4 regions of the Paenibacillus sp. FSL R10-2788 genome follow, and region 3 is predicted to be linked to each of the others. Evidence: riboswitches for the same ligand, from Rfam matches in the RefSeq annotation. Region 3 holds a riboswitch; each other region holds the start of a gene.
What was found. Region 3 has a riboswitch for cyclic di-AMP ahead of NSQ50_RS16400 (APC family permease). Riboswitches for the same ligand answer to the same signal wherever they lie in the genome.
Positions count from the first base shown of each region.

Region 1: linked by a shared signal. The riboswitch ahead of NSQ50_RS10680 (KamA family radical SAM protein) and the one ahead of NSQ50_RS16400 (APC family permease) in region 3 are both predicted to bind cyclic di-AMP.
Region 2: linked by a shared signal. The riboswitch ahead of NSQ50_RS02660 (hypothetical protein) and the one ahead of NSQ50_RS16400 (APC family permease) in region 3 are both predicted to bind cyclic di-AMP.
Region 4: linked by a shared signal. The riboswitch ahead of NSQ50_RS00545 (C40 family peptidase) and the one ahead of NSQ50_RS16400 (APC family permease) in region 3 are both predicted to bind cyclic di-AMP.

Region 1 is NZ_JBBOQA010000001.1:2,465,798-2,471,816, forward strand. It holds gene NSQ50_RS10670 (DinB family protein) at 1-109, opposite strand, end outside; gene NSQ50_RS10675 (helix-turn-helix transcriptional regulator) at 193-1,104, opposite strand; gene NSQ50_RS10680 (KamA family radical SAM protein) at 1,247-2,419, opposite strand; cyclic di-AMP (ydaO/yuaA leader) riboswitch at 2,551-2,694, opposite strand; gene NSQ50_RS10685 (helix-turn-helix domain-containing protein) at 2,743-4,410, opposite strand; gene NSQ50_RS10690 (ABC transporter substrate-binding protein) at 4,550-5,575, opposite strand.
Region 2 is NZ_JBBOQA010000001.1:590,939-596,957, forward strand. It holds gene NSQ50_RS02635 (ABC transporter permease) at 1-123, shown strand, start outside; gene NSQ50_RS02640 (hypothetical protein) at 155-349, shown strand; gene NSQ50_RS02645 (hypothetical protein) at 812-1,459, opposite strand; gene NSQ50_RS02650 (hypothetical protein) at 1,603-1,827, opposite strand; gene NSQ50_RS02655 (hypothetical protein) at 1,842-2,396, opposite strand; cyclic di-AMP (ydaO/yuaA leader) riboswitch at 2,465-2,629, opposite strand; cyclic di-AMP (ydaO/yuaA leader) riboswitch at 3,049-3,238, shown strand; gene NSQ50_RS02660 (hypothetical protein) at 3,416-3,907, shown strand; gene kdpF (K(+)-transporting ATPase subunit F) at 4,034-4,111, shown strand; gene kdpA (potassium-transporting ATPase subunit KdpA) at 4,124-5,800, shown strand; gene kdpB (potassium-transporting ATPase subunit KdpB) at 5,817-6,019, shown strand, end outside.
Region 3 is NZ_JBBOQA010000001.1:3,709,801-3,715,819, reverse strand. It holds gene NSQ50_RS16410 (DsbA family protein) at 136-888, shown strand; gene NSQ50_RS16405 (disulfide oxidoreductase) at 885-1,349, shown strand; cyclic di-AMP (ydaO/yuaA leader) riboswitch at 1,544-1,703, shown strand; gene NSQ50_RS16400 (APC family permease) at 1,828-3,645, shown strand; gene NSQ50_RS16395 (iron-hydroxamate ABC transporter substrate-binding protein) at 3,849-4,856, shown strand; gene NSQ50_RS16390 (FecCD family ABC transporter permease) at 5,077-6,019, shown strand, end outside.
Region 4 is NZ_JBBOQA010000001.1:112,610-118,628, reverse strand. It holds gene NSQ50_RS00560 (YwhD family protein) at 51-557, opposite strand; gene NSQ50_RS00555 (M1 family metallopeptidase) at 661-2,667, shown strand; gene NSQ50_RS00550 (hypothetical protein) at 2,679-3,509, shown strand; cyclic di-AMP (ydaO/yuaA leader) riboswitch at 3,728-3,866, shown strand; gene NSQ50_RS00545 (C40 family peptidase) at 3,924-4,352, shown strand; cyclic di-AMP (ydaO/yuaA leader) riboswitch at 4,714-4,856, shown strand; gene NSQ50_RS00540 (C40 family peptidase) at 4,862-5,353, shown strand; gene NSQ50_RS00535 (GNAT family N-acetyltransferase) at 5,543-6,019, shown strand, end outside.

The sequences.
Region 1 (6,019 bases), 1.2 Mb from region 3:
TGTTCACTTCTTGACTTAGCACAGAAGGCGGGAGTTCCTTGATTCTCCCCAGGATAGTTTGGTTTGCCCATGTGTGGTATTTAAACATTTCTACTGGATAATTTGTCATTCGTACATTCTCCTTTTGAATGGTCATGGATTTGTTTTTTGTTACTGTAGTTAATATAAAAGAAGAAGTATGACATCAGACTGTCATACTTCTTCATAAAGTTTGAGTGTGTTTTGAAGCTGCTCTTTTAAAATACCTCGCAATGCAGGGGGTTCGAGGACTTCGGCGCCGCTGCCAAAACTCAGCAGAATGGACCAAAGCCAACGTGCTTCCAATGGCTTATACACAGGAATTCGCATCGTCATGCTTTTATCGGAATGAAATTCCTTGTCGACTTGATGAAACTGATCCAAAGCTTCTGCCAAAGCCTCAGGGCCTACCCGGATCACTATTTCCTCCACCTGATCTGCCCTGTTTGAACAGCCAGCCTCTTTGGGTACCTCATGTTGCGAATGAAAGGTATCCTGCGTCAGGAACAAATTCAGCATCCGGGAAAGTCGGAACTCTCGATAGTCCTGCCGAGCCCGGCAATAACCATAGATGTACCAGTTGCTATATTTAAAATGAAGCTTTACTGGTTCCATTTCACGGGTTGTACGTTCATTTTTTACACTGATGTAATCAAAACGGACAACATTTCGTTCCGCTATAGCCGCACGTAAAAGAGGAAGTGCGTCAGGATCCGTACGCCGGGTTTCAAGATCCACCGCGAGACTAGAAGTCTGTGGCTCCGTTCCTATCGTTTGCAGCCGTTCAATGGTTCCTTGCGTATGCTCATCTTCAAACACGGAAGAGAGACTGTTAAGTACAGTAATCAGAGAAGTGACATCATACGAACGGAGCAGGCTTTTATCCATTTTATATCCGTCCATAATGCCATATCCACCTTTAGTACCCTGATACGTTACGACCGGGATGCCAGCGGCACAAATCACATCGATATCCCTATAGATTGTTCGCTGGGAAACCTGAAACTCTTCAGCCAGCTTGGAGGCAGATAAAACTTCGTGGTTCAATAGCTTGTAGATCATAGAAATCAATCGTTCCAATTTCATGTGTGCATTCCCACCCATTAGTTCATTTCGTGTTACAGCGTGATTATATCATAGATTTTTTCGGGCTAATTTTGGGAGGGAGGAGTTTTGTTGTTGGTGATGAAGAAATATCCTATGACAGAGTCTGACAGAGCCGATTAATTTATTTACAGATTAAATCCGCAGGCTCTGATAAATGATTAACAGAAATAATAGCATCGTTTTTTTTCACAGGTGGGGTCCAATATTGCTCATTCCCAGGCAGGTCATCGAACCATTCGGCGTCCTTTGGACAATCTAGAATCATGAATTTTCCGTATTCCTGATCTCTGGATTGATGGTATTTGAGATAGGCTTTCCCGTTATCAATGGCGAGAATTTCTATTTTTCCTGAGGTGTGGCTCATGGATAAGCGTACTCTTTTGCCAAGTCCTGAGGTTCTAGCTTTGGCTTCTTCTACAATTTGATAGACTTGCTCGAGCGGTAATACGAAATCCCGGTTTCCGGCAACGGGCCGGTTCACAAAGAAGTAGTAGGGTGTAACGCCAGCCCATGAAAGTCGGTCCAGTAGTTCCCCTAAAATAATGGGATCATCGTTGATGCCTTTGAGGATGGGAGTCTGATTTACGACAATTGCCCCTGCGTTGTGGAGAGCTTTAAATGCTTTTTTGGCTTCAGGTGTGATTTCACGAGGATGATTGATGTGCGCCATAACATAGATTCGTTTGTCTTCGGTAGAGTAAGTACGAATCAGCTCCAGCAGCTCTTCGTCTTCAGAGATCCGCATCGGATTAAATACGGGAATTTTGGAACCTAGTCTAATGATCTTAACATGCTCAATGCTTCTTAGATTTTCAATAATGGATCTTAGCTTCGGTGTGGAGAGAATTAAACTGTCCCCGCCCGTAAGAAGTACGTTGTTAATCTCCGGATTCTTTGCGATATACTCCAAGCCCGGAGAGACATCAGCCATCGCCTCTTTCACGTCATTTCGGAACAGACGCTTACGGAAACAGTAGCGGCAATAAGCCCCGCAGACCTCGGATACAATCAGTAGTGCAGTGGTTCTATACTTGTGCTGACAACCAGGTACCACATAATTCGTGTCCTCATCGGAGGCGTCCCAGCGCCCATACTCCAGCAGTTCACCTTCGTTAGGAATAACCAGCTTACGGATGGGATCATCTGGATCATCCCAGTTAATCAAAGACAGATAGTAGTCATTTACACGAAAAACAAATTTGTCTGTAATTTCTTTCAGATTCTCTTTTTCCAGCTCAGACAACATAGCTATTTTGTTAATATCCGTGAAGTACTTTACCTTTTGCACGTACATCTCTCCTTTGTCTCGTAGTGTGAGAAATGAGGGAGCCTTAGTGTCAAAGGCCAATCTACTGCCAGCAGGGTCAAAAAAAGCACAAAAAGAGACCCTTAGCAAGGGTCTCTGGTTATGTAAATAACATGAAAAGCAGACCCATCCACTGCTGACGAGGTTAGCTGACGGACTCGGGTAAGATGGTACCCTACATTCTAATGCTCAATGATTCGCCCCAATTAACTGGTTCCCCCGCTTTTCAACTGTAAAAGTTGGAAATTAAGCGTAGATAAAGTATACCCTATCAAGTTTTGAAAAGTCAAAAGAGAATCCTAGATTCACCTTCAATTGCTAGCGCTACTTCCGCCGAGTAGTTTAGGCAACAGCGTTAGCAGCTTCTCCCGGGTTAACGCATCACTAGAGTTCCATTTGCTTCCGTCGAGCAGATAAACATGTCCCTGACGTACTGCCGGGAGAGTGTTCCAAAGTGAACTGTCTAGTAATCGTTCCATCGCAGCTCGCGAGTCTTTGCGTTCCGGAATGAACATGAAGATATGATCTCCGGCGTAGGCAGGCAGTCGTGTTGGATCAACTTCGGCGAACCCTAACTCTTCGTCCAATATGGCTTGGATCTCTTCGGTCGGTTGTAAACCACATGGGGCATAAAGCGCAGTGGAGAATCCGGACATCCCCATAGCATATAGATGCTCTCCATGATCATAGACCAAAGCAGAGGCGGTTTCTCCAACTTGGAGAGTTGTCGAGTAAAGCTGCTGCCACATGGCAGCGTTTTTGATTGTGAATGACTCCAGCCATGCTTCGGCTTCGCGCTGTTTACCTAGCCAACTGCCTAATGTCCGCATTCGGTTGTCGAGAGGCGCAAATGAATCAAAGGTGAGTGTCGGAGCGATACCAGAAACTGCTCTGTAGGCTCTTTCATCACTATTTGCCAAAATGATCAAATCTGGGTTTAGGGAAGCGGTCAACTGCGGGTCCAGTGGAAACCCGACGTTGGCGAGCTTCTTAAGTCGATGTTTATAGACGCTGTTCCGGGCGAATGCTTCATCTCCACCGATAGGCTTTACACCTAACGCGAGAAGGTCGCCAAGTGTCTCGCCATGATAGACAATACGTTTCGCTCGTTCAGGAATTTCCACCTCATGACCCGTCCAATCCTTGACGGTAAGCTTACGACCTTGCTGATGTGCATATTGTCCGGGTGTAACTCCTGTTTTTTGCCGAAAGCGGCGGCTGAAATAGTATTCATCCGAGAAGCCGACCAGTCTGGCGATTTCCCGCAGTGGTTCAGTCGATTCCTGCAGGAATCGTTTGGAATGATTAATACGCAGATCCGTCAGGTATTCAAGCGGCTTTTTACCCGTAAGCTGTTGAAAGATCGGTGTATACTGCCAGATGGATATCCCCGCCCGTTCAGCCAACTGCTTCACGGTGATACTCTCTGTATAATGCTCCTGAATGAATGTTATGGTCTTTTCTACGGATTCCGTAGGACTTGGCAGGTGTTTGGAAGGGTAATTATGCTCAAAAAGTAGCAGCAGCAATTCTTGAAATCTTAATTGTCGCTTGAATTGTTGTACATCATCGGTATTATTCCTGTTCATGAGCAGCTCTTCGACTAGTCGGATTACCTTGGTGAACGGGTGCACAATTAACTCCCGTCTGCCGGAAAGCAGTTCTCCAGAATATCGTTTAGGATGCTTGGTTGTATAAATTGCTGTAAAGGTGATGAGGTAATAATACAACGTCAGCTCCTGGTTGTTCGTACTATAGGAGATTCCAGGAGATAGTAGATAACATTTATCCGTACTTAGTATCACGCTTTGATCATCGAGGTTCAATTGTCCGTTCCCTCCAGTAAATATGAGAAGGGTATAGTCCTGGGTTGTACGCGTTATAGAGCTTGAATCGGCAGCTTGAATCATCAGTTCGGCCTCGTTTAGCTGAAATAACAGAGAGTGGAGTGGGGGGCAGGACGATGATGTATGCAGCATGGGTTCAGCCTCCGTTCATTTGGTGAGAATGATTATCAATGAATTCATTGTATATAAAAAAAAGAAGCATATCAACAGCTGTTGACATGCTTCTTGCAGTTTTTTATCAGCCTTGTGTTAAACACTTCATCTCGGAAGGTTATTTCATATTCAATAGCTGTGGAATTTCGCCAAGCAGCCATTCTCTTGTTGTCGCATCACTTGAAGTCTTCATGATGTCTTGTGTATAGACATATCCGTTCTTGACGGCAGGAAGGCTCTTCCAGATAGGGCTCTTTAATAGATTCTCTGTGGATTGTTTTGCTTCTTCTGCCACTGGAGTCAAGATGAATATCCGGTCTCCGGCATATTCTTTCAGGACTTCCATGGATACTTCCTGGAACCCTTTACCTTCATCAAGGATCTTCTGAATAGCTGGAGTTGCCTTGAAGCCATTCTCCCCATAGAGTACCTGTGAAAGTCCGGTTGCTGCCATTATAAATAGTCTGTCTCCTGGATAATAAGTGAAGACCGCAGCCGTTTCGCCCTCTTTCATGCCTGCGGATTTCAATTGCTTCCACATGTTCTCTTCAGCGGTTTTATACTGGGCAAGCCATGCTTCTGCTTCAGTCGTTTTACCAACAATTCCACCAATGTCCAGCATACGTTCCTGGAGTGGGGCAAAGGTATTAAATATTATCGTTGGTGCAATTTTGGAGAGCTGCTCGAAATCAGCTTCATCTGTGCCCGCATAGATGATCAAGTCAGGCTGAAGCTCCAATGTTTTTTCCAGATTGATAGGGAAGCCTACATCCTCCACACCTTGCAATTGATCTTCAAAAACCTGGCCTTCCCCCATAGAAAGAGGATAACCTACCGCCTGCACACCAAGTGCAAGCAAATCGCCATAAGTTTCTCCAGAATAGATAATTCGCTGCGGATTCACTGGAATCTCTACAGTATGTCCTATGTAATCTGTATAGGAGCGGGTAGTCGCTGCAGCTTCATCTGTACTGCTATCTGAGGGTTCTGCTGAAGGTGCCGCGGTTGCAGCGGAAGAGTTCCCGGTTGCGTTCGCCGTACTATTGGCAGAGGATTGTTCCTTTGAGTTTCCGCACGCCAGTAGCAATGTACTCAGCAAAAATAGTACACATACCACAGCGAAGGACTGTCTTACCTTGTTCATATCTTATTGCCTCCCTATTATATGTAACGACCACCAATAATGATAATCATTCTCGATTAAAAACTATCATAAATTAAAGCCTCTTTTTACTCAATGGACAAAAAATAACCCCGTAATTTGATTTGTACAATCAAGTAAAAAGGATGTGGTTGAAATTATTTTAAATTATTTTTAGCTGCTTGGAAAAATACTCTAAATAACAGCAATGGAAAGAAAGAGAGGGAGCTTGCCTTCATAACAAACTTGGCAGAAGGAATCCCTTGAAGCACATAGGATTGTGGTGTTTTTTTGAATCTGATTATTGTTATGTATTAAGATGTTCAGGTGATGCAAAAATTCAGGGTTGTCCGCATTGATTGTAATCGTTATCATTACGTGGCATGTTATCTACCGTGCTTGACGTCAGTAGAAGGGCTTTGTTATGGTTTTTATAGTCAAACGCAA
Region 2 (6,019 bases), 3.1 Mb from region 3:
CTTGTGACTACCTTCATCTTCGGATGGCTGGCAGCCAAGATCTATCGTACCGGCGTACTGATGTACGGCAAACGCCCAAGTATTAAAGAAATCAGAAAAGCAATGAAAGCATACAAGATCTAAGAAGGCCCCATATAACTTTTAAGGAGTGCTAATGATGTCTACAAGCGAACAATATACCATTATGCTTTTAATGAGTTCGGTATCACTGGCTTCGGTTAGTAGAATGCTTCCGGATGGCTCCACTTTTATGGATTTCGTTCAAGGCGTATTGACCGGTGTTGCTATAGTGGGGATGTTGGCAGGATTGTGGATGTACAGTAAGGCGCGTAAGAGTAAGGCACAATAGTAGGTACTGAATTTTCGGGGGGGATCCTAACAGCCATTTATGGTTGCTGGGATATCCCCGTTTTTGCGTTGGCAATCTCTTTGTATACGAGCTGATATAGCTAACGGACCCAGCAACACTTAAATGCAACAATCATCGAGATTTGGCAAGATATCGGACACAATAGTCGCTATTGGCATGAAAAACGGTGAATTAGTAGCTCTTTTAACCAAATAGTTGCACTGGAGTCCGATACTATGCTCAAAAGGCGATAAACGTGCAAATAATGTCATCTGGGTCCGTAAGCCTTGCCTTGGTGGAAGATGATTAGGGCCTGCTTGAAGACGATCCGAGACGCTCATCGCTCGGGATTTCTACTGGAGTCCGAACGCCGGCCAAATTTGAGGAAAAGCTTCAATTAAAGGCTCCTGAGTCCGTTAGATGCTTCATGCGCTTAAAGATCGTCTGAATTCTAGTCAGTGACTAAATTATAGAAAGATTTGCGCTCGTTCGTATATCCGCTTGGTCGGTCATCTGCTCCCGTACAGCTCTAAGCTGTGCTTTCAGTGCAGGAACACTTTTTTGCAGAATAATGCTTATTTGAGAAAGAGGCAGCTTTAAGCCGTACCACAATACCTTCACAAGCTGTTCCTCCCAAGGTAATCCCTTAGCCGATAGAAGAGAGCGCCGGGCAAAAGAATCAGCACACTGGCGAATACAAGTGCGGTAAGCGTGGATAGAGAATAACTGAGGGTCGAAGTTATCCTGACGATATATTTTATGAAGCTCTGTGAAGGTGCGGATAGTAACCTTGTCTGCCTCATTAGATTGTTCTAATAACATGGAACTGAGTACGTAGACTTCATTAGTATACTTTTGAACACACTCTGCAAATTTAGCACTGTAGGTGGACACGGGAGGTAAGGGGTCAGGCATGGTGAACACGATCCTTTCAGAATGAGAGATTTGCTTGAATCTATAATATAGAAAAGTAAGAGATGGATTTATTGATAAGATCGGCGGTGTCTGGTTCCGGGCAACTGTGTTTCTGCTGGGAGGCAGTGGATAAAGCTTTGGAAGGTTTGTAGTAGAGCCGTTCACTTCTGGAATTGCTCCCCCCAGCTGCAACACTGTACAGACGCCCTTGCTGAATATGCCCTGCCAAGGATTTACCCTGGAGCTTGGCCTTTAAATCCTGCAAAGCACCCTGAACTAGCTCAAGCTTAACCTGCTCCCAATCTGAACCTTCGCGGCGGACCTTATCCAGCGCTTCCTCAAGACGGCAATGACAGATAGCCCGTAAAAAAAGAACTCCATTTAATGAGATCGAAATTTTTGGTGTTGGCAGAGATTAGACAAGCCCCCCAACTGCAACCTCCCTTACAGGTGAGCTTCAGAATACCATAACGGCAGCCTTCAGCCCCTTCCATTCCATAGTGAATAGGCTCGGGTTCATCCAATACAAATACTTCAATGCGGGATAGTCTGCGCTGGTCCATAGTAGGGTTCCTCCTTAGATTTCCAAAAGCTTTAAGTCTACATGATGAGTGACACTAGCCTTTTCTACACAGGCGAGCATTTCCATTTTATTCTCACAGACTGCGGTATGCTCTAGCCATAGTCGGAACTTCTCTTTCCGTATAACAGATAGATGTAAGGGAAAGGTGCTGCGGGATCTCAAGACATACCAACCGGCGCTTACATCTTTCCAAGGCTCCTTGAAGGCTGTAAACCACGGGAGTTTTTGATGCGATGACCAATCCTGCTGCTGTTGTTGTTCTCGAATTTTTTTATATATTTCATATACAATCTTAGAGTCTAAACAGTCTTTACAAGAAGAAGGTGTACTGAATTGGCGAAGGGCTTGGATCTGGTTCTGGCCAAATGCATAACCTACAATGTACCTGTGATTATTTTCTTCGAACCACAAGGCCCCGAAACAAACGTAATTTAGACTTATCGGCTCAAGCAGCCCTTGATGTATCCCTAAATAATAGTGCTTCAAAACATTCACCCCATCCAGCGTGCTATCACCTAATAGGCTCAGGTAACGCAAAAACCGCAGCAAGAGGAGGACCTCTGCTGCGGTTTTGGATTACAGGCAGATATACCTGGGCCAAAGCGTGGCGGATCAAGGGTCTCTCTCTTTACGCTTACGAGGTTAGCTGTCGGATTCGGACGGTGAGAGTCGCCCTACCTATTGAGACTTACGCAGTCTCCTTTGGATTCACCCCAAGTAGGCCAGGTGGCCTGATGGTTCCCCCGTTCCCTGCGAATGCAGGAACTCAGCGTTGATTGTTTTTCATGAATTAGATTCAACCCGAATCATACTCTTTTCAAGATTTTCTGTAAAAAACGGAAAATGTTCTTTTAGAGCGATTTTAACCATATCCTGCCGACTACGACTGAAAAACGAGGTAAATAGGTATTTATGGCGTGTTATCGCGCCTCTTTCTCGCTCAACCTCAGCTTCTTGCGTTTCAACCTATAAAGGGAATTTGCAGTATTTTCGCTCTAAAAAGGTGAATAAAATCACATGGGTTATAGATAGCGATTAAACGCTCGAAACTCGAGTAAACAAGAGATATAGAGAGATTAGATATCAAGTAAGCGCTATCTAATGGGAAAATAGTTTTTAATTTGCATTATTTTGGCATCATTCAGGTTTTACAAGTCTTCGTGCATAAGAGTATGATTACTCCTGTTTCAACGACAATCGAATATTTGATCCGCTTAATTTCCGATAAGGAAAGCGGGGGAACCAACAATCGGCAGCCGATGTGAGAGTCGGAAGCTGATTATGGGGTGAATCCTGTAGAGGGTGCGAGTGAGCTCGCATCTATACAGGTAGGGCGACTCTCACCGCCCGAATCCGACAGCTAACCTCGTAAGCGTATGGAGAGAGGATGAGTGCAATGTGACCGCTAGCGAGCCACAGAGGAGATCCTTTGTGGCTTTTTGCTGTGCTCTTAGAAGCAAAGCATTTATGGAGGCCTCCCCCAAGAGGTCGCTAAATTCATCATTAGCGGTATTTGTAAGGCAGCGTCTAATGACGTGACACAACCGAGCTTTAGGTTGTGCCCGAAAATGACGATAGGTCAACATCCTTTCGGAGATTTTCGTTGCCTCCTTGTTGTAAATGAGCAGGAGGAGAAAAAAGAGATGACGGATCAGAATGAATATGTGCTTGTATGTGCGCCTACAAAGGCGGGAGAACATTTCATTAAACTTCTGAAGTTCAGGGGTATTAAGATGGCGGGATTAACCAACAATCTGGCTGAGAAAGCTTTACTAGAGGAGCTCGGAATCGAGCAGGTTATTCTAGTGGATACCCGCCATCAGAGCACTTGGTTTCGCCCATCGTTCCCGGTAGGCAGGGTATATCTGTTTGAGAGCAGCTTTCCGCTTTGCTGCCGCTATATTCAGATGTGCCGTACCTGGACGACACAGCCAATTTTTGTGATTACAAGTTCTATAAATCCTAGATTGGTCTATAAAAGACTTGGTGCGAGCTATGTAATCTATTCCCATAGTGGTGATGCTGATTTTCTAATCGATAGATCACCTCATCAAGGATAATGGAAGGAGTGCGGAAGATATGATGGATCTGTATATGGTGGCTTCGTTAGCTGTAATTTACGGGTTATTTTATGGCTTTATGCGCTGGTGCGCAGGTGTAGTTGAGGATACGGGGAGGGATAAGCTGTGATTCTAGTAATCGCTGTTACCCTACTGTTGTTTATATATCTGGTTTACGCGTTGATTCATCCTGAGAAATTTTAAGGAGGGGCATTCATGGGCATTTTGCAAATAGTCGTCGTAATTGTAATTCTCATCTTGCTGGTCAAGCCGATGGGAACGTATTTATATCATGTATTTTCTAACGAACCGAATCGTACGCATCGCTGGTTTGCAGGCACAGAGAAAGGTATTTATAAGCTGATCGGCCTGAAAAAACGGGACGGAATGTCCTGGAAGAAGTATGCACTCAGCTTTGTTTTAACTAATATCGTACTGGTTGCTTTCAGTTATATTTTTCTAAGATTACAGCGGGGATTGCCGCTGAACCCGAATGGAATTGCCGATATGGAACAGACGCTTTCATTTAATACGGTGATCAGCTTTATGACCAATACGAACCTGCAGCATTATAGCGGGGAGACGGGATTATCGTATTTTTCACAAATGGCAGTCATTACGATGATGATGTTCACGTCTGCAGCGAGCGGATTTTCTGTTGCGGTTGCTTTTGTCAGAGGGATTACAGGACAGAAATCAGTCGGGAACTTTTTCGAGGACTTCGTAAAAGCACATATTCGTGTATTCATTCCATTAGCTCTGCTAGTTTCATTGGTGCTGGTAGGATTGCATGTGCCACAAACGCTCAAGCCATCGCTTGAGGTCACTACACTTGAAGGGCAGACGCAACAAATCGCTATCGGTCCAGTCGCTTCTTTGGAATCAATTAAACACTTAGGTACGAATGGTGGCGGCTTCTTCGGAGCCAATTCAGCACATCCTTTTGAGAACCCTAATCCACTTACGAACGTTCTGGAGATTCTCTCTATGTGGATGCTGCCAGCCTCTTTGCCATATATGTACGGATTGTTCGCTAAGAACAAACGTCAGGGCTGGGTGATTTTCACAGCAATGATGACCTTGTTCGTACTACTGCTGGGATTGAATTATTATGCGGAAACCAAAGGCAATCCAGCTATCAATACGCTGGGGATCGAGTCTTCGCAAGGCAGCATGGAAGGTAAAGAGGTACGTTTTGGGATCCCGCAATCTTCGTTGTTCACTTCGGTAACAACGGCAGCTACGACAGGTAGTGTTAACAATATGCATGATACGCTGACACCGCTGGGTGGCATTACCCCTCTGGCCCTAATGATGCTCAACAACGTCTTCGGGGGAAAAGGTGTCGGACTAATCAATATGCTGATGTATGCCATCATGGGTGTCTTCTTATGTGGACTAATGGTTGGCAGAACACCAGAGTTTCTCGGGCGAAAGATAGAAGCCAAGGAGATGAAGCTAATTGCGATTGCTATCCTTGTGCATCCGTTCATTATCCTTGTACCAACAGCAGGTGCGTTCTTAACGGACTTGGGCAACGGTTCCATCACGAATCCCGGATTCCATGGGCTTAGCCAAGTGTTATATGAATATGTCTCTTCTGCCGCGAACAATGGTTCAGGATTTGAAGGGCTTGCGGACAACACCACCTTTTGGAATGTTACAACCGGGATCGTAATGCTGCTTGGCCGTTATGTCTCTATAATCGCGATGCTGGCAGTTGCAGGCTCACTGATCCAGAAGAAGCCAGTTCCTGAGACGATTGGCACATTCCGCACAGACAATGGTCTGTTCACCGGAATTCTGATTGGTACCGTAGTAATTATCGGTGCGCTGACGTTTCTGCCGGTCATTGTGCTCGGCCCGATTGCAGAATATTTGACCTTACGGTAGGAAGAGGGAGAACAAGATGAGTACTGTAAAAAGAAAAAAGCTGCTGACGGGACCCATACTCCTAAGCGCTGTAAAGGATAGCTTTATTAAGCTTAACCCGGTGACGTTAATCAAAAATCCGGTCATGTTCGTAGTCGAAATCGGTACGATTATTGTATTGCTTATGGTACTGGCCCCCGGATATTTTAATGCAGAGAAATCGGTAGGCTTCAATATCAC
Region 3 (6,019 bases):
GCAGCGTTTCTCCTTTTGGAGTCACGCTGTTTTTTTTGACTATACTGTTTGCCAAAAAGAGATTAATAATTATATAATTTTAAATGTATATGATAAAAACTACATTAGTCCCTAGAGGACAGAAAGGAATTCTCCTTGAGTAAACCTAAAAAAAGTCCAAATGTTCCCCAGTTGAGCAAACAAGAGAAACGACGGGTAGAACAGGAGCAACAGAAGCAGAAAACGAGAATTTTAGTTATTAGTTCAATAGCTGTAGTAGTTATCATTTTTGTTGGATTGTTTATGTTAGCTTCGAAAGATGCAGCAAAGAATGTCTCTACAGGAGAACCGGTAGAATTCAATTACAGTGAGCTACCTAGGATTGGTAATGAGGATGCACCTGTTAAGCTTGTTGAATTTGGCGATTTCAAATGTCCAGCTTGTTCCCAGTTTGCTGGCTCCATGAAACCGAAAATTGTTCAAGATTTTGTCAACGAGGGAAAAGCAGCTCTTTACTTTGTAAATATGGCTTTCGTTGGTCCTGACTCTGAGACAGCTTCACTAGCTGCATTGTCTGTATACCATCAGAATATGGATGAATTCTGGAAGTTCTATGATGCTGTATATGCGCAGCAAGGGGATGAGAGCGACGAATGGGCCACTGAGGATTTCTTGATAAGCCTTGCTGAAAAAGAGAAATTAGCGATCGATTACGATCTGTTGCGTAAAGACATCCAAGAGAAAACTTATGCAGATGAGCTGAAGAAAGACATTCAGTTGGCAACTGACGCAGGCGTGACAACTACGCCTTCGCTCTACATTAATGGAGTGAAAACGGCTGAACCTTTCGATATTGAAGCGATTACATCTGAAATTAACACCGCCGCAAAAGCAGTGGAGGCAAAGTGACAAAATTCCTATCTTTTTGCAAGCGTAACTGCCTCTATCTGGCCTGGTTTGTCTCTTTGGTTGCTGTAGCTGGTAGCTTGTATTTAAGTGAAGTCTTGAAATATGAACCTTGTAAGCTTTGCTGGTTTCAGCGGATTTTTATGTATCCGCAGTTATTTTTGTTGGGAATTGCCACTTTCCGTGGAGATAAGCGCATCATTCCTTATGTGCTTCCATTAAGTTTGATTGGTGGCAGTATCTCAATCTATCATTATGCGGAACAGAAGATTCCAGCGTTAAGTAAAGTTCTACCTTGTACAATTGGTGTTCCTTGTAATAAAGATTACTTGAACTACTTCGGATTTATTACGATTCCTTTGTTAGCTTTAATCGCTTTTGCTCTAATAAGTCTCCTTCTTTGGTATGGACGTAAGGAAGAAGAAATGATTGAAGTAGATGCAGAGGAGAGCTTAGGATTTTAGTTTTTACTTTGGAAGTTACAAAAAAGCTGAAAAGGTATTAAAATCACGGGCTAGAGGGATAATTGAAGATAATGAAAGAGAGCATCCAATAAGACGCTATATTTGAGCTTATTGGATGTTTTTTCATTCTTTTTTCATTTTTTTCAACGCTTTACTGTATGCACTTTGTAGACTAATATTAGACCTTGTGAGAAGTTGAATATGCGCTGAATTTTCTTAGGAAAAACGGGGGAACCAAACTTGGCATTCATGCCAATGGGGTGAATCGGAACCGGGTCGAACAGACCTGTACCGTAGGGCTATAACCACAGCCCGAATCCGCCAGCTAACCTCGTAAGCAAGGTGGGAAAATGACCATGCATAAGCATGCGGATCATTTCCGTATGCTTATTTTTGTGTCTGCATTTATGAAATCCACCGATGAAAACAGCGCACGGAAATTCCGTTTCAGCTCCCAAAGAAAGGAACTGTATCCACCATGGTAAGCAAGGTGAAACGACTATTGATCGGACGTCCGATGAAGTCGAATGAACTCGATCATGAAAAGTTATCCAAGGTTAAAGCACTGGCTGTCCTGTCTTCTGATGCGCTCTCGTCTGTAGCCTACGGAACGGAACAAATTCTGATTGTACTGGTGGCTGCCGGGTTTACTGCCATCTGGTATTCCCTGCCAATTGCATTAGCCGTATTGGGCCTGCTGGCCATCCTGATTTTATCCTATCGGCAGACGATATTTGCTTATCCGCAAGGAGGCGGAGCTTATATCGTAGCCAAGAGCAATCTTGGTATTCCGACAGGGCTGCTCGCTGGGGGTTCATTATTGGTGGATTACATTCTTACCGTAGCGGTTAGTGCCTCGGCAGGGACGGATGCGATCACATCGGCTTTTCCAAGTCTTCATAATCATACTGTTCTCATCGCTGTATCTGTTATCGTTCTATTAACAATCATTAATCTTCGCGGAGTGACTGAATCGGCTTCGTTCATCGCAATTCCAGTGTATTTGTTTGTGGTTTCGATTGTTGTTCTGATTATCTCCGGTATCGTTAAATATGCAATGGGTGGCGCGCATGCGAATGTTCCTGAAATAGGCAGCGCCGTATCTAATGTAAGTTTGTTTCTACTATTAAAAGCGTTTAGCTCTGGTTGTTCAGCCCTAACGGGGGTTGAGGCCGTATCTAATGCGATCCCAAACTTTAAAGCACCGGCTGAGAAAAATGCAGCCAAGACGCTAATGATCATGGGACTTATCCTTGGCTTTATGTTTACCGGAATCACTGTGCTGGCGTATTGGTATGGTATTGTGCCAGATGAAAAGGCTACGGTTGTCTCTCAGATCGCTGAATCGACCTTTGGCCGTGGCGGATTGTACTTTTTCATTCAAGGGATTACAGCAGTGATTTTGTTCTTGGCAGCTAATACAGCATATTCAGCGTTTCCGCTGCTTGCCTTTATGTTTGCAAAAGATAAATATCTGCCACATGCATTTATGGTCCGTGGTGACCGCCTGGGCTTCTCAAATGGCATTATTTTTCTAGGAGTTATGTCTATCATACTTGTGGCTGCATTCCATGGGAATACGGAAGGTTTGATTCCACTTTATGCGGTAGGCGTGTTCATTCCTTTTACCTTATCCCAACTGGGGATGATGGTGCATTGGATCAAAACAAGACCTGCTGGATGGGTGAAAAGATTTGTTGTAAATACCATCGGTATGCTGACTACATTGACGATTACGCTTATATTTATCATTACTAAATTCTCGAGCGTATGGATGGCATTCATTTTCTTACCTGCTGTAATGTTCGTGTTCCACCGTATTCATAAGCACTATTTGAACACTGCGGATCAACTACGTATATGTCCTGCTACTGATAAACCTGTAATTAAAGGAAGTACTGTAGTTGTTCCTGTTGCAGGGGTTACACGTGCTGTATTACATTCCATCAGCTATGCGAAGTCTCTAACAGATAATGTTGTTGCTGTGTATGTAGGCTTTGATGAAGAAGACATTCATAAGATGGAGCAACGGTGGGAGGAATGGAATCCAGGTGTACGCCTGATTGTACTTCGTTCCAGATATCGTAGTATCATTCGTCCGTTAGTGAAGTTTATCGATACGGTAGAGTGGAAGACAGCTGCGACGGATCACATCACAATTCTGATTCCACAGTTTATTACCAAACATTGGTGGCAAGCCGTGCTTCATAATCAGACCAGCTTTTTAATCCGCTCGTATCTAATGAATCAAAAGGACGTTGTAGTAGCGACTGTCCCTTATCATTTAAATAAATAAGTAGAAGATTAAAGATGAGGTTATATCCGGAACGTTCGGAATATAACCTCTTTTGTATTTTATATGAAGGAAATTGTTGCAAATCAACAGAATTTGAAATTTATATGTTGACACAGAGAATGAGAATCAATATCATTTAAAAGTGAAGCAGAGGTAAAGGTCACCTTTGAATATCAAAGCAGTTACATATAGGAGGGTTTTTAATGTTTTGGCTTAACAGAAAAAGATCAGGAAGCATGAAAGTGACAATGAGCGGACTAATAGTGATGACGCTATTACTTTCCGCTTGTGGTAATAATAATGCTGAAAGTTCATCAAATGCAGGAACAGCGCCTACAACAGCTCCTACAGCAGAATCTACAGAGGCACCTGCTGCTCCTAAGACATTAACAGATGCAATGGGCCATGAAGTAACGATTCCGGCTAATCCACAGCGCGTCCTGGGTTCATATTTGGAAGACTCATTGGTAACTCTGGGTGTGAATCCAGTAGCTCAATGGTCAGTTACAAATGGCGTTCAGGATTATCTGGCCACTGAATTGAAGGATATTCCTACAATTAGTTACGATCTTCCGTTAGAGGCTGTAACCAGCTTTGCTCCGGATCTTATTATCATCCCATCGGAGTCTTCTGTTCAGAACGGGATTTACGATCAGTTGAATAAGATTGCACCCACTTATGTAATTGGGGATGAACTAAATCAAGATTGGCGCAAATCTTTGCTCAAGATTGGTGAGATTTTGAACAAAACCCCTGAAGCAGAAAAAGCCATTAAAGATTATGATGTTAAAGCAGCGGCTGCGAAAGAACAGCTTGCAGGAGCTATTGGACAAGAGTCCGCGGCTATTCTATGGTTGGTGCAAAAAAACTTCTATATTGTAGACGAAACCCGCAGCAGTGGTGCTGTATTATATACAGACCTTGGCGTAAAGCTTCCTAACTTAGTAACAGAGATCCCAGTAGGAACAAGAGCAACTTGGAATCCGATCTCGCTAGAGAAGCTTTCTGAGCTGACTGCAGATCATATTTTCCTTGTAAATAGTGATAAGACTGAGGGTTCGGAGATCTTAGATAGTGCAATTTGGAAGGGCATCCCAGCTGTAAAATCTGGAAATGTGCATGAAATGAGCTCAACAAGCAGCTGGCTTTACAGTGGTGCGTACGCTGGCAGCAAAATCATTGACGATGTGCTAAAAAGTCTTGTGAAATAAAAGTCGTAATTCACCATGAATGAGACTGATCATTTCGGTGGGGAAGGGCGTGCAGATCAAGTATCTCGTGATACAAAGATCTGCACCATTTTTTTATAAACCAATCCCATATTACGGAAAAATCGTTCCTGCAATTGTACAACATAAATATTTTTGCGATAATGAGAATGATTGTTGTTATCATATAAACCATTGTAACTATTGAATAAGGAGACAACCCATGGTTTCACCCTCAGATTTCGCAAATCGTATTAACAATGAACCCAAAAAAGCTCTACATACCCGACCGGCAGCTGCCATTGGTATTCTTATTTTTGGACTTGCTGCCATTGCCTTCGGATTGGCACTTTCGGTCTCAGTGGGTGCGGCAGATATCAAGTTAGCTACAGTATGGGAAGCTATATTTCATTTCAATCCAGATTTACAAAAACATCAGGTGATTAGAGAACTGCGATTTCCACGTGCTATTGCTGGCGCCTTAGTCGGTGCTTGCTTCGCAGTAGCAGGGGCTATCATGCAGGGGATGACAAGAAACCCGCTTGCGGATTCAGGGCTGTTAGGCTTGAATGCAGGAGCAGGAGTAGCGCTGGCAATAGTATTTGCTTTTGCACCCTCACTCTCATTCACTTCACTAATGTTGTATTGCTTTATCGGTGCCGCTGTGGCCTCTTTTATCGTATTCGGAATCGGTTCGCTTTCTTTTAATGGCCTGACCCCCTTGCGATTGACACTAGCAGGTTCGGCAGTTAGTGCTTTATTGGTTGCTATTAGTCAGGGAGTAGCTATTCTTTTCAACTTATCTCAGGATATAGCCTTCTGGTTAGCCGGTGGGATGGGGGGAGCTAGCTGGACTCAGATCAAGATTATATTCCCTTGGGTGGCCGTGGCCTTAATTGCAGCGATGATGTTATCACGATCCGTTACATTGCTCAGCTTAGGAAGAGAAGTTGCGGTTGGTCTGGGGCAGCGGACAAGGTTAGTTCAGTTGGCATGTATGATTGTTGTGGTTATCTTAGCTGGAAGTGCGGTTTCAACGGTTGGCCCGATTGCTTTTATAGGACTAATTATTCCACATGTTACACGTTATTTCGTTGGAGTGGACTACCGCTGGATTATACCTTGCTCGGCTGTTCTGGGGAGCTTATTGATTATCTTTGCAGATA
Region 4 (6,019 bases), 3.6 Mb from region 3:
CGGAGGTCGAAGCTTTTTCTATATCGGATAACCCTTCTGGAGGCCCTATACTATTCAGTCAGTGCAGCTTTAAGCTCATCTGAGGATGCATTCCACCATGCTTCATTATGAGAGATCAGAAGGGATTTGAGCGCCGACTTCTCAATGGCTCCAAGCCCTGCCACATCGATCTTGCGTTTAAGAGCTGCATCCAGCTTATTGACATGCTCGGCAAGAATTTTCCATCCGCGGCGCGCTTCTGTATCAATCCACATTTCACAGGCTGTGATTCCACCATAAAATTGAGCTTCCAATGTACGGTCTACCGCTACCCATACCACCCAAACCTGTCTTCCATTCGGTACATCTTCACGATTCATGGAAAATTTAATTCCTTTTTCCACTTTGCTCTTGGCATGCATGGCACCGATATCAATAACCGCCACATCACCATCAATAATGACAGGTGAAACGTTGTTGAGATCTATAGAGCCTGCTCCAAAGCCTTTATGTTTACTTTTAGCGTTCACAATATTTAAGGCAATCTGTTTCTTGCCCTCCGGTTGTATGTTGTCCACGAGTGCACACCCTTCCTCTTACGAATAATTTAATTTTAGCTAATAATGCGGCGATTGCAAACATATACATCCCGTAGATGCTTGTCACGGGAGGAATCACACTATGAAGTCACTGTCATTAAAGTACATCATCTTTGCGACCCTGGCCATCCTCGCGCTGCTGGGAGGAGGAATATGGGCCTTTTCAGGGGATAGCTCTACAGCTTCTGTTACTAGCTTTGCTTCAAAAGAGGCCAAGTCCTCCAGCGGCACAGCGCCTGCAGCCGTACCACAGCAGGTATTGCCTGAGAGCGCGCCCGTCCCGGCAGAGGAGGCTTTAAGCCAGCGGGTAGTCGAGTATCACATTGATGTCCAGCTTGTTCCTGACACAGAAACCTTAAAAGCTTCTGAGACAGTAACCTGGACACACCCCGGAGTAAAGCCAGTAAGTGATTTATATTTTCACATGTATCCAAATGCATTTGCCTCATCAGATACCACCTTTATGAAGGAATCCGGGGGGACGCTCAGAGGCGACAGCATGCCTGAGAACGGCTTCGGAAATATGACGCTGACCGATCTGCGCACGACAGAAGGAACTTCGCTAATGCAAAGAGTGCAATATGTCCAACCTGATGACGGCAATATCAACGATAAGACGCTCCTAAAGGTACATCTTCCTCAGCCTGTTAATGGTGGGGAAAGTGTAACACTTAAGCTTCAGTATGAAGTCCAGCTGCCCAAAATCTTTGCTCGCATGGGTGCTTCAGGTAACTTCGTTATGGCTGGGCAATGGTTTCCTAAGCTTAGTGTATACGAGCCTAAGGGCACACGCGGAGTTAAAGAAGAAGGCTGGGACCTGCATCAGTATCACGGGACTTCTGAGTTTTACAGTGATTTTGGCATCTTTAATGTAACGATTGCCGTTCCTTCCAACTATACGGTGGCAGCGACCGGATTTCCTGTAAAAAATGCCAAGCTCAAACAAGATCAGAAAATATATCAGTTCTACGCCGATGATGTCCACGATTTCGCTTGGGCCGCATCCCCTGATTTTACAGTAGCAGAGGAAGCTTTCTCTACGCCGGAGGTGCCTGGAGTACGAATTAAGGTGTATCTCGACCCTCTGCACAAGGACTTACAAGAGCGTTACCTTCAAGCTGCCAAGGCTGCCCTGACCTACTTCAGCAAATGGTATGGCCCTTATCCCTACTCTACGCTGTCTATTATCGTCCCACCTAAGGAGGGAAACGGCGCGGGAGGAATGGAATATCCTACCCTTATTACAGCCTTTGGGGCCGCAGATTCTTCTCCAGATACCTCACTTGAAAGAACCGTCATTCATGAGATCGGCCATCAATACTTCTACGGTATGGTAGCCAGCAATGAATTCGAGGAGGCCTGGCTGGATGAAAGCTTTACTTCCTATGCCGAAGACAGACTTATGGAACAAGAATACGGTATCAAGTCTAATTTGCCTTTACAGGCCAGCCTGGTGACTATACCTGAGCCGTTAAATCTGGAAACGTGGAAATATGCAGGGGCTGATTCCTATAGCCGAAATGTTTATATCCGCGGCAAGCTTGTACTTAAAGATATCGAACGCCAGGTAGGTACCAAAGCAATGAACAACATCATGTCCTCCTACGCTCGTAAGTTCCGTTTCCAGCATCCCGCTACGTCAGATTTTCAGAAAGTCGTTGAGAAGGTAACCAAAAAATCATGGCAGGCCTATTTCGATGACTATATTTATGGTGATGGTGCGCCTGACTTCTCAGTAGATACGATTACTTTTAAAAAAAATAACAGCGGCGATGCTCAAAGCTACGAATCATTAGTGAAGATTTCAAACAAAGGGAGCCATTACGTTGATGTTCCCGTGAAATTCACATTCGCCGACAGCTCTTCGGTGCAGCGGGTCTGGAACGGTGATGGAGCAGAGACTACGTTTCAATTGTTAAGCGATAAGCCTCTTCTCTCTGCTGAGATTGACCCTGAGCAATCCATCTTATTGGAGAGCAAACATTTAAACAACTTTAGGCTGGCGGAAATAGAGCCCAAGACGCTCTCTCGCTGGACGTTAAGTGTAACTAAACTACTTGAAACCGTGCTCGGAACTCTTGTCTGGTGAGGTGAATGATTGTGAGAACATCGATAACCCGCGGCTGGCAAAGCATGAAGGAGCAATTTTATATTTTAATTCTGCTCTTCATCTACCGACTGCTCTGGGGCTACTTTATGTATGGTTTCATCCGATCTGCTATTATTCCAATTCTACTGCGCTATCCAGATAAAGACGCTGGCGGCAGCGGTATGGGCAGACTGTTGTATTATATCGAGGGACAGTTCAGCTTGAATACTGACCCTGCGATACGCACTTGGTTATGGATGCTTCTAGGACTTGTTGTCTTACGACTTCTGCTTTCTCCTTTCATAAGGGCAGGATTGCTGCATGAGCTGCACCAGGAGCGAAATGGCGAGCGCGGGCTGTTCTTTTTCCCCGGCATGAAGATCTATGGACTACCTGTCTTAGTCTTTAGCCTAATCGAATGGGTGATGACCCTGCTGCCGCTTTACTGGCTTGCTCCCAAAATGTACGGGCTGTTCTTATCCTCTTTGTTTAACTACACTTTGTTACTTCATTTAGTACCATACGTATTGGCATGGCTTATATATATTTTTATCGTGCGCCTGTTTCTTCTATATATGCAGTTTGGTTACACCGGCGGTACAGGAATGTTCTCCTCACTGTTCATCTGCTTGCGGTCACTGATTCCTGCTATAGGTGTTTCCATTGTACTTGGTGCGGGAGGCTTGCTCTTATTGCTAGTGTGCGGACTGACGGGTCTGTTCTGTCCCGGCCTGCCGGCACTTATAATACGGCAAATCTCACCACTACCTTCTACGCTCTTAAAAATGTGGGGAATTTCTGCACAATATCATCTATGGCGTAACAAAGCATTTCCACAATAAATTAACCTTATTTGACATAATAAAAAGGTCCCAATTCCTGTATTCAGGAGCTGGGACTTTTTCTCATTACGGATAACTTAAGAGTATTTGCAAAATCGTAAAAGCTCTGTTACAATAAGTCCTGTGCTATTAGTAACAATTTTGTAATCAATTGAAACGATTCCTACATAACTAAATGTATTTATCGTAAGTGTAACTGTCGAAACGTCATTCTCTTGGTGCTTAACACGCCTAATTCCTTTGCACCGGGAAGTGGGGGAACCATATTTTGGGTGAATTGATCTCGCTTTACAGGGATCATAGGGAATCTTCTACCGAACCCTTAAGCTAACCTCGCAGGCCTTGGAAGGAGTACATCTTTTGAAAAGACATAATTTAAGAAAAAAATGCGTCGCTGCGGCGCTAGGACTTGTAATGGCATTATCTATTGGTGGAGGAAGCGCCTTTGCTGACTCTAAGATGGACACTGTAATCTCAAAGACTATTGGAGTTGCCTATAAAACCGGAGGTACAAGCACTGCCGGATTTGATTGCTCTGGATTTACAAAATATGTATTTAAGAATGTGGGTCTTACTTTACCTCGTACATCAAAAGCTCAATATAGCGTTGGAACTGCTGTATCCAAAAGCAATCTGCGTTCTGGTGATCTAGTGTTCTTTAACACACTTGGCAATGGAGTATCCCATGTCGGCATTTATGTTGGAAACGGAAAATTCGCACAATCGTCCTCTTCGCGTGGAGTGACCATCACTTCACTCAGTCAGGCCTACTGGGCCAATCGTTATGTTGGCGCTAAAAGAGTAATGAGTACTTCAGCTTATCAAGCTGTAGCCTTCGATTGAAACCTTCCTCACAACTATAACCTCATAATTACAACTATATGAACCTGAATCTGATTATGCCCGTAATCAAATTCGGGTTTTTCTTTTTCCATAATATATTTTTACACTATTAGAGCCCGATTGAAACACGTTTATTTGATAAAAATTGCAATTATATTAAAAATTAGGTCATTATTAACGCTTACATATGCCTTTCTACCGTAAAAATGCCAATTTTTCTGCATTAATATGTTAAAAACGATTGCCAAGCGGCTTTCTGTTTGTTACAATTAGCGCAGTGAGATTTTAGTAACATTTTTGTAATCATTAAGTTGTTATTTACAAAGGTTTTGTCATGTATTGATTACAAGCTAATCCTAATCAACAGTATGAGCCGAGTTTCCTAACTATTAGGAAAACGGGGGAACCAACTTTGGGTGAATTGACCTCCATTATATAGAGGGGTCATAGGGGACCTTCAACCGAACCCTTAAGCTAACCTCGTAGGCATTTGGAAGGGGTATACACTTTTGAAGAAGAAGTTAGCAGCAGCAGTACTAAGCTTTTCCATCATCCTCACCATCGGAGCAGGAAGCGCTTTCGCAGATTCCAAAATGGATAAAGTGATTGACAAGGCCATCGGTACTAAATACGTATCCGGCGGTATATCCACTAACGGATTTGATTGCTCCGGATTTACAATGTATGTGTTTGATAAGATTGGCATTAACCTTCCACACCAATCAGGTTCCCAATATCAAATGGGCACAGCAATCTCCCGTGATGATATAAGAGCCGGAGATCTTGTATTCTTCAATACAAGTGGCAAAGGTGTCTCCCATGTCGGCATTTATGTCGGTGAAGGTAAGTTCGCACACGCTTCTACCTCACGCGGTGTTACGATTAGCTCTCTGAGTGATAGCTACTACGTGAAACGCTACGTTGGTGCTAAGCGCATTATGAGCACAGACGCTTACCAATCGGTTGCTGCTGAATCGGAAGACAATGATGATGTTCAATAAGTAACGTACATAGGCTCTTTTCCAAGGTAACTCTTGGAGGAGAGCTTGTTTTTTTGTCTTATTACTTATTTACCCCTCTCATAATTTGTAAAACATTCCTCTCATATAAAGTTTCTGAGTCGAACCTCCCCCATTTTGTATATAATTAGTAATATAGCAATGTCCTCGTGAAAGGAGATCGTTGACTTTATGATAAATCCCTCGGTAACTTTTCATGTAGTTCCTATGGAGGCAATTCACGGAGAAGCTATTTGTAAGTGGAGCTATACGCCTCCATATAATATTTATGGCTGGATGCCGTGGGAGCAGATGCAGGCTCTTGGCATCGAGTTTGGTGATCCGCAGCTCCGGGAGGAACAATATATCTCCATATTAAATGAACAAGAGGTTTTGTGCGGATTCGCACAGTTGTTCCCGATGGAAGGAGTCGTTCGTTTAGGAGTTGGGATGCGCCCCGATCTATGCGGCCATGGTTTAGGCAAACTATTCGTAGATGCAATCGTCCAGACAGCCTTGAATCGTTATCCTGATCGTGAGATAGATCTAGAAGTCCTGACCTGGAACCAACGCGCCATTCGAACTTATCAAAAATGTGGATTTACGATTACAGATACGTATGAACGCCGCACACCTACAGGAGACAAACCTTTTTATTGCATGGTCTAT